3 regions of the Stenotrophomonas sp. C3(2023) genome follow, and region 2 is predicted to be linked to each of the others. Evidence: predicted binding sites of a transcription regulator. Region 2 holds the regulator's gene; each other region holds the start of a gene.
The links. Region 2 encodes FliA, which starts transcription of late flagellar genes. Its sites were predicted from a motif close to TAAAGTTTNNCNNNCNNNGGCCGATAA; they were not measured.

Region 1: RZA67_RS07695 (methyl-accepting chemotaxis protein) is a predicted target of FliA. The motif match lies at 2,142-2,168, and genes of this name have one in related genera.
Region 3: RZA67_RS00025 (GGDEF domain-containing protein) is a predicted target of FliA. The motif match lies at 2,251-2,277, and genes of this name have one in related genera.

The regions. Positions count from the first base shown of each region.
Region 1 covers NZ_JAWJLO010000001.1:1,758,870-1,763,163, forward strand. Annotated here, with positions in the region: gene RZA67_RS07685 (TonB-dependent receptor) at 1-829, opposite strand, end outside; gene RZA67_RS07690 (hypothetical protein) at 957-2,060, opposite strand; gene RZA67_RS07695 (methyl-accepting chemotaxis protein) at 2,226-4,294, shown strand, end outside.
Region 2 covers NZ_JAWJLO010000001.1:1,977,378-1,981,671, reverse strand. Annotated here, with positions in the region: gene RZA67_RS08725 (chemotaxis protein CheA) at 1-605, opposite strand, end outside; gene RZA67_RS08720 (protein phosphatase CheZ) at 608-1,216, opposite strand; gene cheY (chemotaxis response regulator CheY) at 1,216-1,608, opposite strand; gene RZA67_RS08710 (RNA polymerase sigma factor FliA) at 1,630-2,373, opposite strand; gene RZA67_RS08705 (MinD/ParA family protein) at 2,370-3,257, opposite strand; gene RZA67_RS08700 (AAA family ATPase) at 3,244-4,294, opposite strand, start outside.
Region 3 covers NZ_JAWJLO010000001.1:4,316-8,609, reverse strand. Annotated here, with positions in the region: gene RZA67_RS00035 (sulfite exporter TauE/SafE family protein) at 1-455, opposite strand, end outside; gene RZA67_RS00030 (YchJ family metal-binding protein) at 546-935, shown strand; gene RZA67_RS00025 (GGDEF domain-containing protein) at 932-2,209, opposite strand; gene egtB (ergothioneine biosynthesis protein EgtB) at 2,349-3,629, shown strand; gene egtD (L-histidine N(alpha)-methyltransferase) at 3,626-4,294, shown strand, end outside.

The DNA.
Region 1 (4,294 bases), 220 kb from region 2:
TGTCCAGATGCACCGCCACCTGCCGCATGTCGCGGTCGCTGCGGTCGTTGCCGTTGCGAAGCGCTGACCGTCTCCGCGCGGTGCGCAGCTCGTCGGCGGTCATGAAGCCCGGCTCCTCGGCGCCGGTGCGGTACGCTCGCGCGCTCAGGCCGATGCGCATGCCCTGGTCGAGATCGCCGACGAACCATTTGCCACCCACCGAGTAACGATGTGAGGCATCGTGCTCGCGGTACCCCTGCGACGACTGCACGCCGAGGAAATAGTTCTGCGCCAGGCCGTTGCCTTCGCGCCCGATGGCCAGCTGGCCCTCACGCGTGTCGAAGCTGCCCAGTGCCACGCGCGCGTCGGTATAGCTGCCGCCCTGGCGGGTGCCGAAGTTGATGTTGCCGCCGATGTTGTGCAGGCCGTAGCGCGGATCGTTGGTCCCGCGAACCACCTCGACATAGCTGATCTCCAGCGGGAACAGCATGTCGATGAAACGCTGGTTGCCACTGTTGACGTTGCTGGGAATGCCGTCGATCAGGGTCTTGATCGCGTTGACATAGCCCTCGCCGTTGAACGCCCGGAAGCTGACCTTGCCGGACTCGGCGCCCTGACGGAACTCGGTGAGCTGGATGCCTGGCATCTGGCCCAGCAGTTCCCAGCTGTGCGTGACATTGCGCCCTTCGATCTGGTCGGCTCCCAGCACGTCCACCGAGGTGAGGATCTGGTGCGCGCTCAGCTGACCTTCGGCGTGTTCGTGGACATCGACCTTGCCCAGCGTCAACGCCGCGTCCGAGGACTGCGCATGGACCGACAGCGAGGGCAGGGCGCTGACAGCGACCGCCAGGAGGCAGGGTTTGCAATGCAGGAATAGAGCGCTCACGCGGGACCGGACAGGGGAAATTATGCAATGTTATACCATTGCATCATGTCGCTGGCCATGTCCGCGCCAAGGTCGGCCGCAGCCGGGAGGCCTAGAAGTAGAACCCGATGTTGAGGTTGAACCGGGAGTGCCAGCCAGTCGCCATCCCAGTGTCGATGCCGATGCCATTGCCGCCGGCAAACCACATGTTCTTGCCGGCGATCCAGTCGGCGTAGATCAGCATCGGTCCCTTGCCCAGACTGCAGCCGCTGACGTTCTGCCAGGACTCGCGCACCGCAGGTCCGCGCTGGACCGGCAGGGTGAGGCTGAGGTTGTTGTAGCAGGTGACATCGTCCAGCCAGCGCTGGCGGCCGAACGAGTAGGCCAGGTTGGCGGTTGGTACGTCAGCCTCGGCGGCGATCTCGAACGGCGCCAGAAACGCGGACATGGCGATCCGCTCGCCGGGCACGTCATACCGGTAGCGGGCCCACTGCAGCTGCGTGGTCCAGCCGTCCCGCTTGAACTGCGCATGCAATGCCGCGCCGTGGTGGCCATGGTGACGCCGGGTATCGACGTTCTGCACCTTGCCGCTGAAGCCTGATGCGCCCAGCTGCAGCTGCCCACCTGCCCATTCCAGCGCCCGCTCGTATCGCAGGTGGATGCGGTCGCGCTCACGATAGGGCAGCGCGTCGGTCTGGGCCACGTCGAAGGAATAGCGGTCGGCACGCGAACCGGTGCCGTATTCGTCGGCCATAAACCAGGCCGCGTGCCACTGGTGGGGGCCCTGCTCATGCCGGATCATGACGCCGGTATCGTAGTCATCCTCGATACCCAGGTAGTAACCCGAACCAAACCAGAAACTCTGCGCAGCGGCCGGCAGCAGGCCGAAGGGCACCTGCTGCACACCAGCGGTCACTGCGGTCTGTTCGCTGATGTTCCACCCTGCATACGCGTGATGCACGGCGTCGAAGCCGTCATACCAGCGGTATTGTGCCGAGAAGAAGGCCGGACCCGCGCCCGCGTCCAGATCGGCGCGCAGCAGTTCCAGCTGCAGGCCGCTGGTGGGACCATAATCCAGCCAGCCATAGTTGAAGCGCACCGCGCCGCCGATGTCCAGATAGGGCGCCGCCTCGGTATCGTTGGCGGCCACCGCCTCCGGTACAGCGCCCGCAGCAAGCAGGGAAAGGCAGAGCAGACTGGGCAGGGCAGCACGCATGAGGGTCGGGGCCTGTGGAATGGATCAATCGCGGCGCACTATACCTGCTGGGGCGCAGTTTTCTGCATGGCAAATGGTTGTTAAAGAAGCGGCCGCGCGCGCCGTTACCGCAGAACGGTGCACTGCGTCCATTCCGGGCCGCGGCCAATCTTCGAGTAATTCCGCATGAGCGTTTCGTTGTTGCGTAACAGCGTGGCCGCGCGCCTGATGCTGGGCACCGCACTGCTGGCCGTGGCCTGCTTCAGTTTCACAGCGGTGGTGATCTACTGGCGCAGCAGTGATGCCCTGCTGGCCTCGGCCCAGCAGATGCTGGGCGAAGTGGCCCGGCACGAAGCCAGCACCATCGCAACCGAACTTGAGGCTGGCTTTGACACCAGCGCCGTGCTGGCGCGAACGCTGCGCACCCAGCATGCGGACCCGGGCTTCAGCCGCGACACCGCCGCGCGCATCCTGCACGACCAGCTGCAGGCGCGGACGGACTGGCTGGGTATCAGCAGCACCTGGGAGCCGGATGCCTTCGACGGCAAGGACGCCGACTACGCAGGTACCGAAGGCCATGACGATACCGGCCGCTTCATGGCGTACTGGTCGTGGCAGAACGGCACGCTGGTGCGCGAAGCGGTGCGCGACTACACCGTGCCCGGTGTCGGTGACTGGTACCTCAAGAGCCACGACAGCCACGCGCCGAACGTCATCGAGCCCTATATGTATCCGCTGGCCGGGGTGGACACTTTGATGACCACGCTGAGCACTCCGATCATGGAGGATGACCGCTTCGTCGGTGTGGTGAACGTCACCTTGGCGCTCGGCGCGCTGCAGGAACGGCTGTCCAGGCTCCGCCCGCTGGGTGTGGGTGAGGCCTTCCTGCTGTCGCCGGCGGGTGCGGTCATGGCCAGCGCCGACCCCACAGAAGTAGGCAAGGTGCGTAACGATGCCGACACCAGGATGCTGTTGGAGGTGACGCGCAAAGGCGAGCTGGTCAACGACGAAATACAGGCCCGCGGCCAGGATGCCCTGCGGGTGGTGGTGCCGCTGCGCCTTGGTGATGCTCCGGAGGTGTTCGCACTTGGCATCACGGTGCCCAGGAGCCACGTCATGGCGCCGGCCCGTGGGCTGTTGATCGCCATCATCGTTGTCGGGCTGCTGTCTGCGGCACTGATGTGTGCGGCCCTGTTCGTGCTGATCCGCCGTCAGGTGCTGGCACCGCTCGCCGAGGCGGTACGCGTTTCCGGTGCGGTGGCGGCCGGCCAGCTGGACAGCCGCATCGATATTAGTCGCAGTGACGAGCTGGGCCGCCTGCTGCAGGCGATGGGCCATATGCAGACGCAGCTGCGCAGCGTGATGGACGCCCAGGACGAGATGGCGCGTCGCCACGATGAGGGTGAGATGGGCTATCGCATGCAGGCTGACACCTTCCCCGGCGAGTACGGGCGCATGGTGGCCGGCACCAATGCGCTTGTGGGCGCGCATGTGCAGGTCCAGCGCCAGCTGGTGGAGGTGATGTCGCGGTACGCGGTGGGTGACATGACCGCCGACATGCCGGCATTGCCGGGCGAAAAGGCTGCCATCAGCGATGCCATGGCCGTGACCAAGCGCAACCTGCAGGCGATCAACACGCAGATTCTGGCTTTGGCGGGCGCGGCGGCCAACGGCGATTTCAGCCAGCGGGGTGACGCGCAGGCGTTCTCGCACGATTTCCGGGGGATGGTGGAGGGTCTGAACGCGCTGATGCAGACCACCGACGCCAACCTGGCCGAGCTTTCCCGTCTGCTGCGCGCCATTGCCGCTGGCGACCTGAGCACGCGCATGGTGGGGCACTTCCATGGCGTGTTCGCCCAGATGCGCGATGATGCCGATGCCACCGTGGATCAGCTGCGCGCGATTGTCGGCCGCATCCAGGAGAGCACCGGGGCGATCAATGTGGCGGCCAGTGAAATCGCGGCCGGCAACGACGATCTTTCCCGGCGGACCGAACAGCAGGCCGCGAGCCTGGAGGAGACCGCTGCGTCGATGGAGGAGCTGACCTCCACCGTCCGCCAGAATGCCGAGCACGCGCGCAAGGCCGATGCCCTCGTGCAGGGCACCGCGCAGGTGGCCGGTCAGGGCGGTGCGGTGGTGGCCGAGGTGGTGCAGACGATGGTCGGCATCGAGGCGTCTTCGCGCCGGATCGGCGATATCATCTCGGTCATTGACGGCATCGCCTTCCAGACCAACATCCTGGCGCTCAACGCAGC
Region 2 (4,294 bases):
GCGGCCGTCGTGACCACCGCCACCGCGCCGGGCGCGGCCCCACCGTGGAGCTGGTCCAGCAGGGCTTCGAATTCGTCTTCGCTGATCAGTCCGTCGTCGGCGGGTGCCGCCACCGCCGTCGGTGCCTTGCCACCATGCAGCTGGTCGAGCAGGGCTTCGAACTCGTCTTCACTGATCAGGTCCGAGACCGGGCCACTGGCGGCCGCCACGCTGGCGGGTGCCGGAGCGCCACCCACGTCGAACTGGGCGATAAGCTCCGGTGGCGCGTGGCCGGGCTCTTCGCCTGCCGAGACCGCGTCGAGCATGGCCTGCAGATAGTCCAGCGACTGCTGGCCGGCGTCGAAGTGATGGGCGGCCAGCACCGCCTTGCCCGAGCGGGCCAGGCCGAGCGTTTCCTCGGCGGCATGGCACAGCTCGACCATGGCGGTGATGCCGAGGAAGCCGGCGCCACCTTTGAGGGTGTGATACCCGCGGAACACCGCATTGAGCTGGTCGTTGTCCTCTGGCGACTGCTCCAGGGTGACCAGCTGCTCGCCCAGCCGATCGAGGATTTCCTGCGCCTCGATGATGAAGTCTGCTGCGATGTCGTCCGCGATTCCGCTCATGATTACAGTCCCAGATCCGAGAGAAGGTCGTCGGCGTCGTGCTGCGACACTGCGTGGCGATCGAGCCCGCGCACCACCGGTCCGGCCAGTTCCGGCCCGTTGCCATTGGCCTTCTCCGGCGGCAGGCCGAGCGCGCCAAAGCCCTCATGGACCCGGCGCACGATGCCCACGACACGTCGGATGATCTGCCCGGTCAGGTCCTGGTAGCTCTGGGTCAGGGCGATCTCGGTGAGGTTGTGGCGGATGCGCTCCAGCTGCGCGCCCTGGTCGACGTTGAGCCCACCGTCACGCAGCTGCTCGGTCAGACCACGGCATTCTTCGGCCAGGTCCAGGGTCCGATGGGTGGCCTGTTCGGTCATCGCCACCACATGGTCCAGACGTGCGCAGGCATCATCCAGCTCGCCGGCCTCGCTGGGCAGCGACGGCAGTTCGCCCAGCGCCTGGCCCAGTTCGCGGGCCAGTCGTGACAGCCCGGCCATCATCGGCTGGGTACGCAGGGCGGCCAACGCGTCGATCTGCTGACGCCAGGCGGCTTCGTCGCCGCTTTCCAGCGCCGCCAGCGCGTCCTGCAGGCGCTGCACCAACGCGGTCTTGTCCTGGATGCTGTCCATCAGGCGCTTGCCGCCAGCCGTTCGAAGATCTTGCCCAGCTTCTCTTCCAGGGTCTGCGCAGTGAACGGCTTGATGATGTAGCCGTTGACGCCGTTCTGGGCGGCTTCGATGATCTGCTCGCGCTTGGCTTCGGCGGTGACCATCAGCACCGGCAGCGTCTTGAGCTTGTCGTCGGCACGGATCGCCTTGAGCAGCTCGATGCCGGTCATCACCGGCATGTTCCAGTCGGTGACCACGAAGTCGAAGGACTGGCTCTGCAGCAGGGACAGCGCGGCATGCCCATCCTCGGCCTCGGCCGTGTTGGTGAAGCCCAGGTCGCCCAGCAGGTTCTTGACGATGCGGCGCATCGTCGAGAAGTCGTCGACGATCAGGATACGCATGTTCTTGTTCAAAGCTTGATTCCTCGGTTGTGCTTACTCTTCCAGACCGGCATCGACGGCCTCGAAGATTTTCAGGCGGCCACGCAGGCGCAGTACTGCCTGGCCATGGATCTGGCAGACCCGCGATTCGCTCACGCCGAGCACCGCGCCGATCTCCTTCAGGTTGAGCTCCTGCTCGTAATAGAGCGAGAGCACCAGTTGTTCGCGCTCGGGCAGCAGGCCGATGGCCTTGCCCAGCTCGCGGCCGAACTCGCCACGCTCGAGCACCTGCTGCGGGGTGGGGCCCCCTTGCGCCGCGGTGTCCAGCTCGCCCTGGTCTTCGATCCGTGACTCCAGGCTCAGCACCTGCCCGCGCGAGGCGTCTTCCATCAGCCGCATGTAGTCGGGCAGGGGCATGTCCATCGCGGCGGCGACCTCGGTGGCACTGGCGGCACGGCCGGTACTCTGTTCCAGCCGCCGGATGGTGGCAGCCGCATCGCGTGCGCGACGGTGCACCGAGCGCGGGACCCAGTCGCCGCGACGGATTTCATCGATCATCGAACCACGGATTCGGATCGAGGCGTAGGTCTCGAACGAGGCCCCCTGTTCGGCGTCGTAGCTGCGCGAGGCTTCTATCAGGCCCATCATGCCGGCCTGGATCAGGTCATCTACCTCCACGCTGGCGGGCAGGCGTGCCGCGAGGTGATGTGCGATACGCCGCACCAGGTCCGAATGCTGGGCAATGACCTCGTTGGCCGCCGTACGCTGGACTTCGCGGTACTGTGCGGCGCCTTTCATGCCACCACCCCGCGCTGCTTGAGAATGCGCTCGAGGAAGAACTCGACGCCCCCGCGCGGTTCGGTCGGGGCCTGCCAGCGTGCGGTGCGACGGGCGATCTCGTTGATCGCCAACGCCGACGGGCTCGACGGATAGGCCTTGACCACTGGCTGCTGCCGCTGCACCGACAGGCGCAACCAGTCGTCCTGCGGCACGCAGCCCAGATAGTTCAGCGAGACATCGGCCAGAAACTTGTCGCAGACCCGGGTCAGCTTTTCATACAGGACGCGGCCTTCATTGGGGTCGCGCACCATGTTGGCCACCACCTGGATGCGGTCCACCCCGCGCTCGCGCGAAAGCACCTTGATCAGCGCGTAGGCGTCGGTGATCGAGGCCGGCTCATCGCAGACCACCACCACGGTGTCCTGCGCAGCCTGGCAGAAGGTCAGCACGCCGTCGGTGATGCCGGCAGCGGTATCGACCACCATCACGTCCAGGTCGCGCTCCAGCTCGGAGAACACGTTGACCAGGCCGACATGCTCGGCCGGTGCAAGCTCGGCCATGTGCCGGCGCCCGGATGCGGCCGGTACCACCAGCAGGCCGTTGGGGCCTTCGATGATCACCTCTTCCAGTGTGCAGCGGCCGGCCACCAGATCGGCCAGAGTGAACTTCGGGTTGAGACCCAGAATGACGTCGATGTTGGCCAGGCCCAGATCAGCGTCCAGCAGCAGGGTGCGTTTGCCCATGCCGGCCAGCGCCACGGCCATGTTGGCCGAAACGTTCGTCTTACCCACACCGCCCTTGCCGCCGGTGACGGCGATGGTACGTACCGGCCCCAGCGGCTGGCTGCGGGTGGCCGACAAGGGGAAGGTGGTGGTCAGCTTGGCGTACTCACGCGACGGCATGGTTCAACTCCGGGTTGCAGGGCATATCGGCCGCGCGGCGCAAATCTTCAAGGCGAAGTACAAGATTGGCGGCGCTGGCCCGGTGCAGGTCTTCCGGCACGTCCTGGCCGTCGGTGACCCAGGTGATCGGCAGGCGGTGGTCCACGGCCACCGACAGCGCGGTGCCGAAGCGGCCGGTTTCGTCCAGCTTGCTCAGCACCACACCCTGCAGGTTGGCGGCGCTGAACCGGCGTACCACCTCGTCCATGTCGTTGAAGCTGGTGTTGGCCGGCAGCACCAGCAGCGTGCTGACCTTCGGCGCGGCCCGCAGCCACTGCAGCTGGGCGGCGAGGGTGCGGTCACGCGGGCCCAGTCCGGCGGTATCGATAAGCACCAGCTTGTAGTCCTTCAGACGCTCCAGCAGCTGGTCCAGGTCGGTGCCGCTGCTGGCCTCGTGCACGGCGATGCCGAGCTGGCGGCCGAAGCCGTAAAGCTGCTCGCGGGCGCCGATGCGTGCGGTATCGGTGGTGACCAGGGCAACATCGCGGGCAGCGTTGGCTTCGGCAAAGCGCGAGGCCAGCTTGGCAATGGTGGTGGTCTTGCCGGCACCGGTCGGCCCCACCAGCGCGATGACCCCGCCGGACTCCAGCGGATCGGCCGGTGTGATAGGCAGGCGCCGGGAGATCAGCCCCAGCATCAGGCCACGGCCACGGTGGGCCTCGGTTTCCAGCGGAATCTGCAGGGCGACGTCGCGGCTGATGCCAGCATCAAACCCGTACTCATCCATCAGATCCAGCGCCGCGGCACGCACCGCGCTGCCGCGCAGCCGTTCGTCGGTGAAGCGCTGCATCTCGCGCTCGATCACGGTACGCATGCCGGCCACTTCGTTGCGCAGACGACGCATCTCCTCGTCGTCGCGCTCGATCACGGTCAACACCGGTGCGGCGGCAGCCACGGGCAGCGATGCTGGCAGGACCTGTACCGGCGCCAGGGCAGCATCATTGGCCGCTCCTGCGCCGGCACTGGCCGCTCCTTCAACGGCGGTTGACGGTGCTGCG
Region 3 (4,294 bases), 2.0 Mb from region 2:
AAGCCGATCGCTGCGCCGATCGCCAGCGCGATGGCCAGCTCGCGACGCCCGATCTCCCGAGGCCGATGCAGCGCGCCGAAGTCCTTCTTCCACAGGGTGTAGGCGAGCATGGCCACCAGCAGCACCAGCACCAGGGGGCGCACCGCATCTTTGGGTAGCAGGCTCACCGCTGTGGCACCGGCGAAGGAGAACACGAAAGCCGTGGCCGCCGCGAACAGCACCGGGCGCCAGGGAAAGCGCACATTGCGCGCGTAGCGCCACGCGGCTGCCGCTGTGCCGAAGGCCGAGCTGAACTTGTTGGTACCAAACAGCATCGCGGGCGTGTGCTGCGGCAGCACGGTGAACAGGCCGGGCAGCTGCACCAGCCCGCCGCCACCGACGGCGGCATCTACCAGGCCGGCAATGAAGGCGATGGCTACCAGCCAGAAGAGTTCGGGTGGAATCAGGTCCAGCACGGCCGGTCACGTGGTTGCAGGGGGCGCCAGCATACGCCTGTGGCGTGCTTATGGCTGACGGCAGGCATACGGACAGGGGAGAATGGGCGCATGAGCAATCCGTCCAGCGATCCCTGCCCCTGTGGCCTGCCTGCCTCGTATGCCGACTGCTGTGGCCGCTGCCACGCCGGCGCGCCGGCTGGCAACGCCGAGCAGCTGATGCGCTCGCGCTACAGCGCCTATGTCCGCCAGCAGGCGGACTATCTTCTGGCCACCTGGCACCCGCGCACGCGTCCGGTCGAGCTGTCGCTGCAGGATGCTCCCGGTCAGCGGACGCGATGGCTGGGGCTGAGCGTGCACGAGCACCGCGTTGACGGCGACCGGGCCGAGGTACGGTTCACCGCGCGCTACCGGATCGGCGGCGGCAGTGCGGTCAAGATGACCGAGCACAGCCGCTTCGAGCGTATCGATGGCCGCTGGTACTACCTCGACGCGGTCTAGGCTCGCGCCTGGGTCGCTGCGACAGGCGCCCGATGGCAGCGCACGCAGTTGCGGCCGTCGCCCTTGGCAGCGTACAGCGCCTGGTCGGCGGCCTTGACGACCTGACGCGCGGGGCCGACGTCGCTGTCAGCCAGGCCGATGCTCACCGTCACCTGCACCATCGGGCCGCAGCCCCCGGTGCCACGCCGTTGTCGGCCTGTCGCGTCGTCGCGGCTGCGGGTGCTGCGATCACGCAGCTGCATGCGGCTGCCTGCGATGTCCTCGCGTACCGCCGCAACGGCATCCAGGCACTCGGCCGCGCTGCGGTCGAGGAACACCAGTGCGAACTCCTCGCCGCCGTAGCGGAATGCGCGTCCGTCCTCGGCCACGGCGGCAAGACGCGCGGCCACCAGCCGCAGCACATCGTCGCCGGTGTCGTGGCCGTGCGTATCGTTGAAGATCTTGAAGTGATCCACATCGACCATCGCGATGCTGTACTGCGCACCGGCGCGCTGTACGTATTCATTGAAGGCGCGCCGTCCGGGCAAGCCGGTCAGCTCATCGCGGAAGGCCATATGGAAGCCTTCCTGCAGCACGGCAGCAATCAGCAGCAGCAGGGCTGCGCTGCTCAGCGCCGGCAGCAGGGCAGGCTGCAGAAATACCCGTGGCAGCATCCACCACAGCGCAAGCAGGCCCAGCAGCATGGCGCTGTGTAGTGGGCGGGGCCGCGTCCAGGCCTGCCAGCCCAGCGCCAACGCGGCGATGACGAACAGCAGGGTCGGCAGCTGGGCCAGCCGGCTCCAGTGCGCGGGCAGCCAACCCCAGTGGCGGTCGGACAGCAGATCATGCATCGCCTGTGGCGACTGCGCAGCGAGCAGCACGAACAACGCCGGCCCGGCGCTGGTAACCGTCGCCCGCAGCAGCAGTTCGCGGCGTGTCCGCCCGCGCTCGGGCCATAGCGCATGCAGTGCGAACAGGAGCGGCAGCCAGGCGCTGAGAGCATGGAAGCGCAGGGGTGTCAGCGGGTCGATGCGACCGCTGCGCAGCCAGCTGCCGACCTCGCTGTGAAGCAACGAAAACGCGGTGACCACCAGCAGCAACAGGCATAGCGCACGCACACGGTGATAGGCCAGGGCCAGGCCGCAACCCAGGCTGGCCAGCAGCCAGGGCAGCACCGCCTGGCTGCTGCGGCCGACGTCGCTGCCCGGCGTTGCCTGCCAGAGCACCAGTGCGGCTGCCGCGGCAGGCACGATGAACAGGTAATGGCCTGGCTGGCGAAGCGGGTGCAAGAACAATCGGGATTCCAGCGCGGAACGACGAGGCCGCAGCACAGCCTTTAACGGCGAGACCGTCGCCAACTTGAACAGGCGGCGGCGCATGCTTCAGCGCGTGGCCATGACGCAATGCTCACCCCCGCTCGACGATGCTGCGTCCATGTCACGTGAATCCGTTGTAGCACCGGCCCCCGTACTGCACGCGCAGCGCGACCGCTTCGCGGCGGTTCGTGCGCGCAGCCTGCACCTGGCTGCGCCGCTCAGTGCCGAGGACGCGATGGTGCAGAGCATGCCCGACGCCAGTCCGACCAAATGGCACCTGGCCCACACCACATGGTTCTTTGAGCGTTTCGTGCTCGCCGACATGGCGGATTACCAGAGCCGTCAGCCGCAGTGGAACTACCTGTTCAACAGTTACTACAAGGGCATTGGTCCAGCGCATGCGCGCCACCAGCGTGGGCTGCTGTCGCGGCCCAGCCTGCAGGAAATCCTCGACTACCGCGCAGAGGTCGATCGCATGGTGCAGCAGCGGCTGGTCGACGGTGACCTCAGCGAGGCGGGATGTCTGCATCTGCTGCTTGGCCTGCAGCACGAGCAGCAGCATCAGGAGCTGCTGCTCACCGACATCAAGCACGCCCTGTGGAGCAACCCGCTGCAATCGGCCTACCGTGAGGACCTGCGCTCCACCGCCGGCACTGCGGCGGCAGCCGTGCTGCAGTGGCAGGAGCGGGCTGAGCAGATCGTCGAAATCGGTGCCGCCGCCTGGCCAGCGGCCGGCACGTTCGCCTACGACAACGAATCACCGCGCCATCGGGTGCTGGTCGCCGCGCACGCCTTGGCCAACCGGCCGGTCACCAATGCCGAGTACTGGCAGTTCATCGATGCGGGTGGCTACCGGGAGGCACGCTGGTGGATGAGCGAGGGCTGGGCACGCTGCGAAGACGAAGGCTGGCAGCATCCGCTGTACTGGGACGATGCGCTGCAGCGTGAGTACACCTTGGCCGGCTGGCGCGACCTCGATCCGCACGCCGCCGTGTGCCATCTCAGCTACTACGAAGCAGACGCCTACGCACGCTGGGCCGGCGCGCGGCTGCCGACCGAGTTTGAATGGGAAGCCGCTGCCGCCGGCCGCGCGGTGGAGGGCAACTTCGCCGATGACGAGCGCCTGCACCCCGGTGCGGGACAGGGCAGCGGCATGCTGCAGCTGTTCGGCGATGTCTGGGAATGGACCAGCAGCGCCTATGGCGCTTACCCCGGATTCCGCACTTTCGAGGGCAACCTCGGCGAGTACAACGGCAAGTTCATGTGTGGGCAATGGGTGCTGCGCGGCGGTTCCTGCGCGACCCCGCACGGTCATGTACGGGCCAGCTACCGTAATTTCTTCGATCCATCAGCACGATGGCAGTTTGCCGGCCTGCGCCTGGCCAGGGATATCGCATGAGTACCGTTGCCGACGCGCTGCAGGCGCTGACTGACCTCACCCCGAACCGCGAGCAGGTGCTTGCCGATGCCCTTGAAGGGCTGCAGAGCACGCCACGCCGCCTGCCGTCCAAGTATTTCTACGACGCCAGAGGGTCGCAGCTGTTCGAGCAGATCACCCGCACACCCGAGTACTACCCGACGCGCACCGAACTGGCGCTGCTGCAGAACTGTCTTCCGGATGTCGCGCGGCGGGTGGGGCCCAATGCGCACGTGGTCGAACTGGGCAGTGGCAGCGGCCGCAAGACCGCGCTGCTGTTGGCGGCGCTGCAGTCGCCGGTGGCCTACACACCGATAGAAATATCGCGGGCCGCCCTGTTGTCGAGCATCGAACGATTGGCCCCGGCGTTGCCGCAGGTGCAGATGCTGCCGGTCTGCGCGGACTTCACCCGGCCGGTGCAGGTGCCCGAGCCCGAGCAGGCGGCCTCCCGACGTCTGCTGTTCTTCCCGGGTTCCACGCTGGGCAACTTCGCCGAGGAGGAGGCGGTAGCCCTGCTGCAGGCCATGCGCAGCACCATGGGCGAGGATGGCCTGGCGCTGGTCGGTATCGACCTGCACAAGGACACGGCCATGATCGAAGCCGCCTACAACGACGCCGCCGGCATCACCGCAGCCTTTACCTTGAAC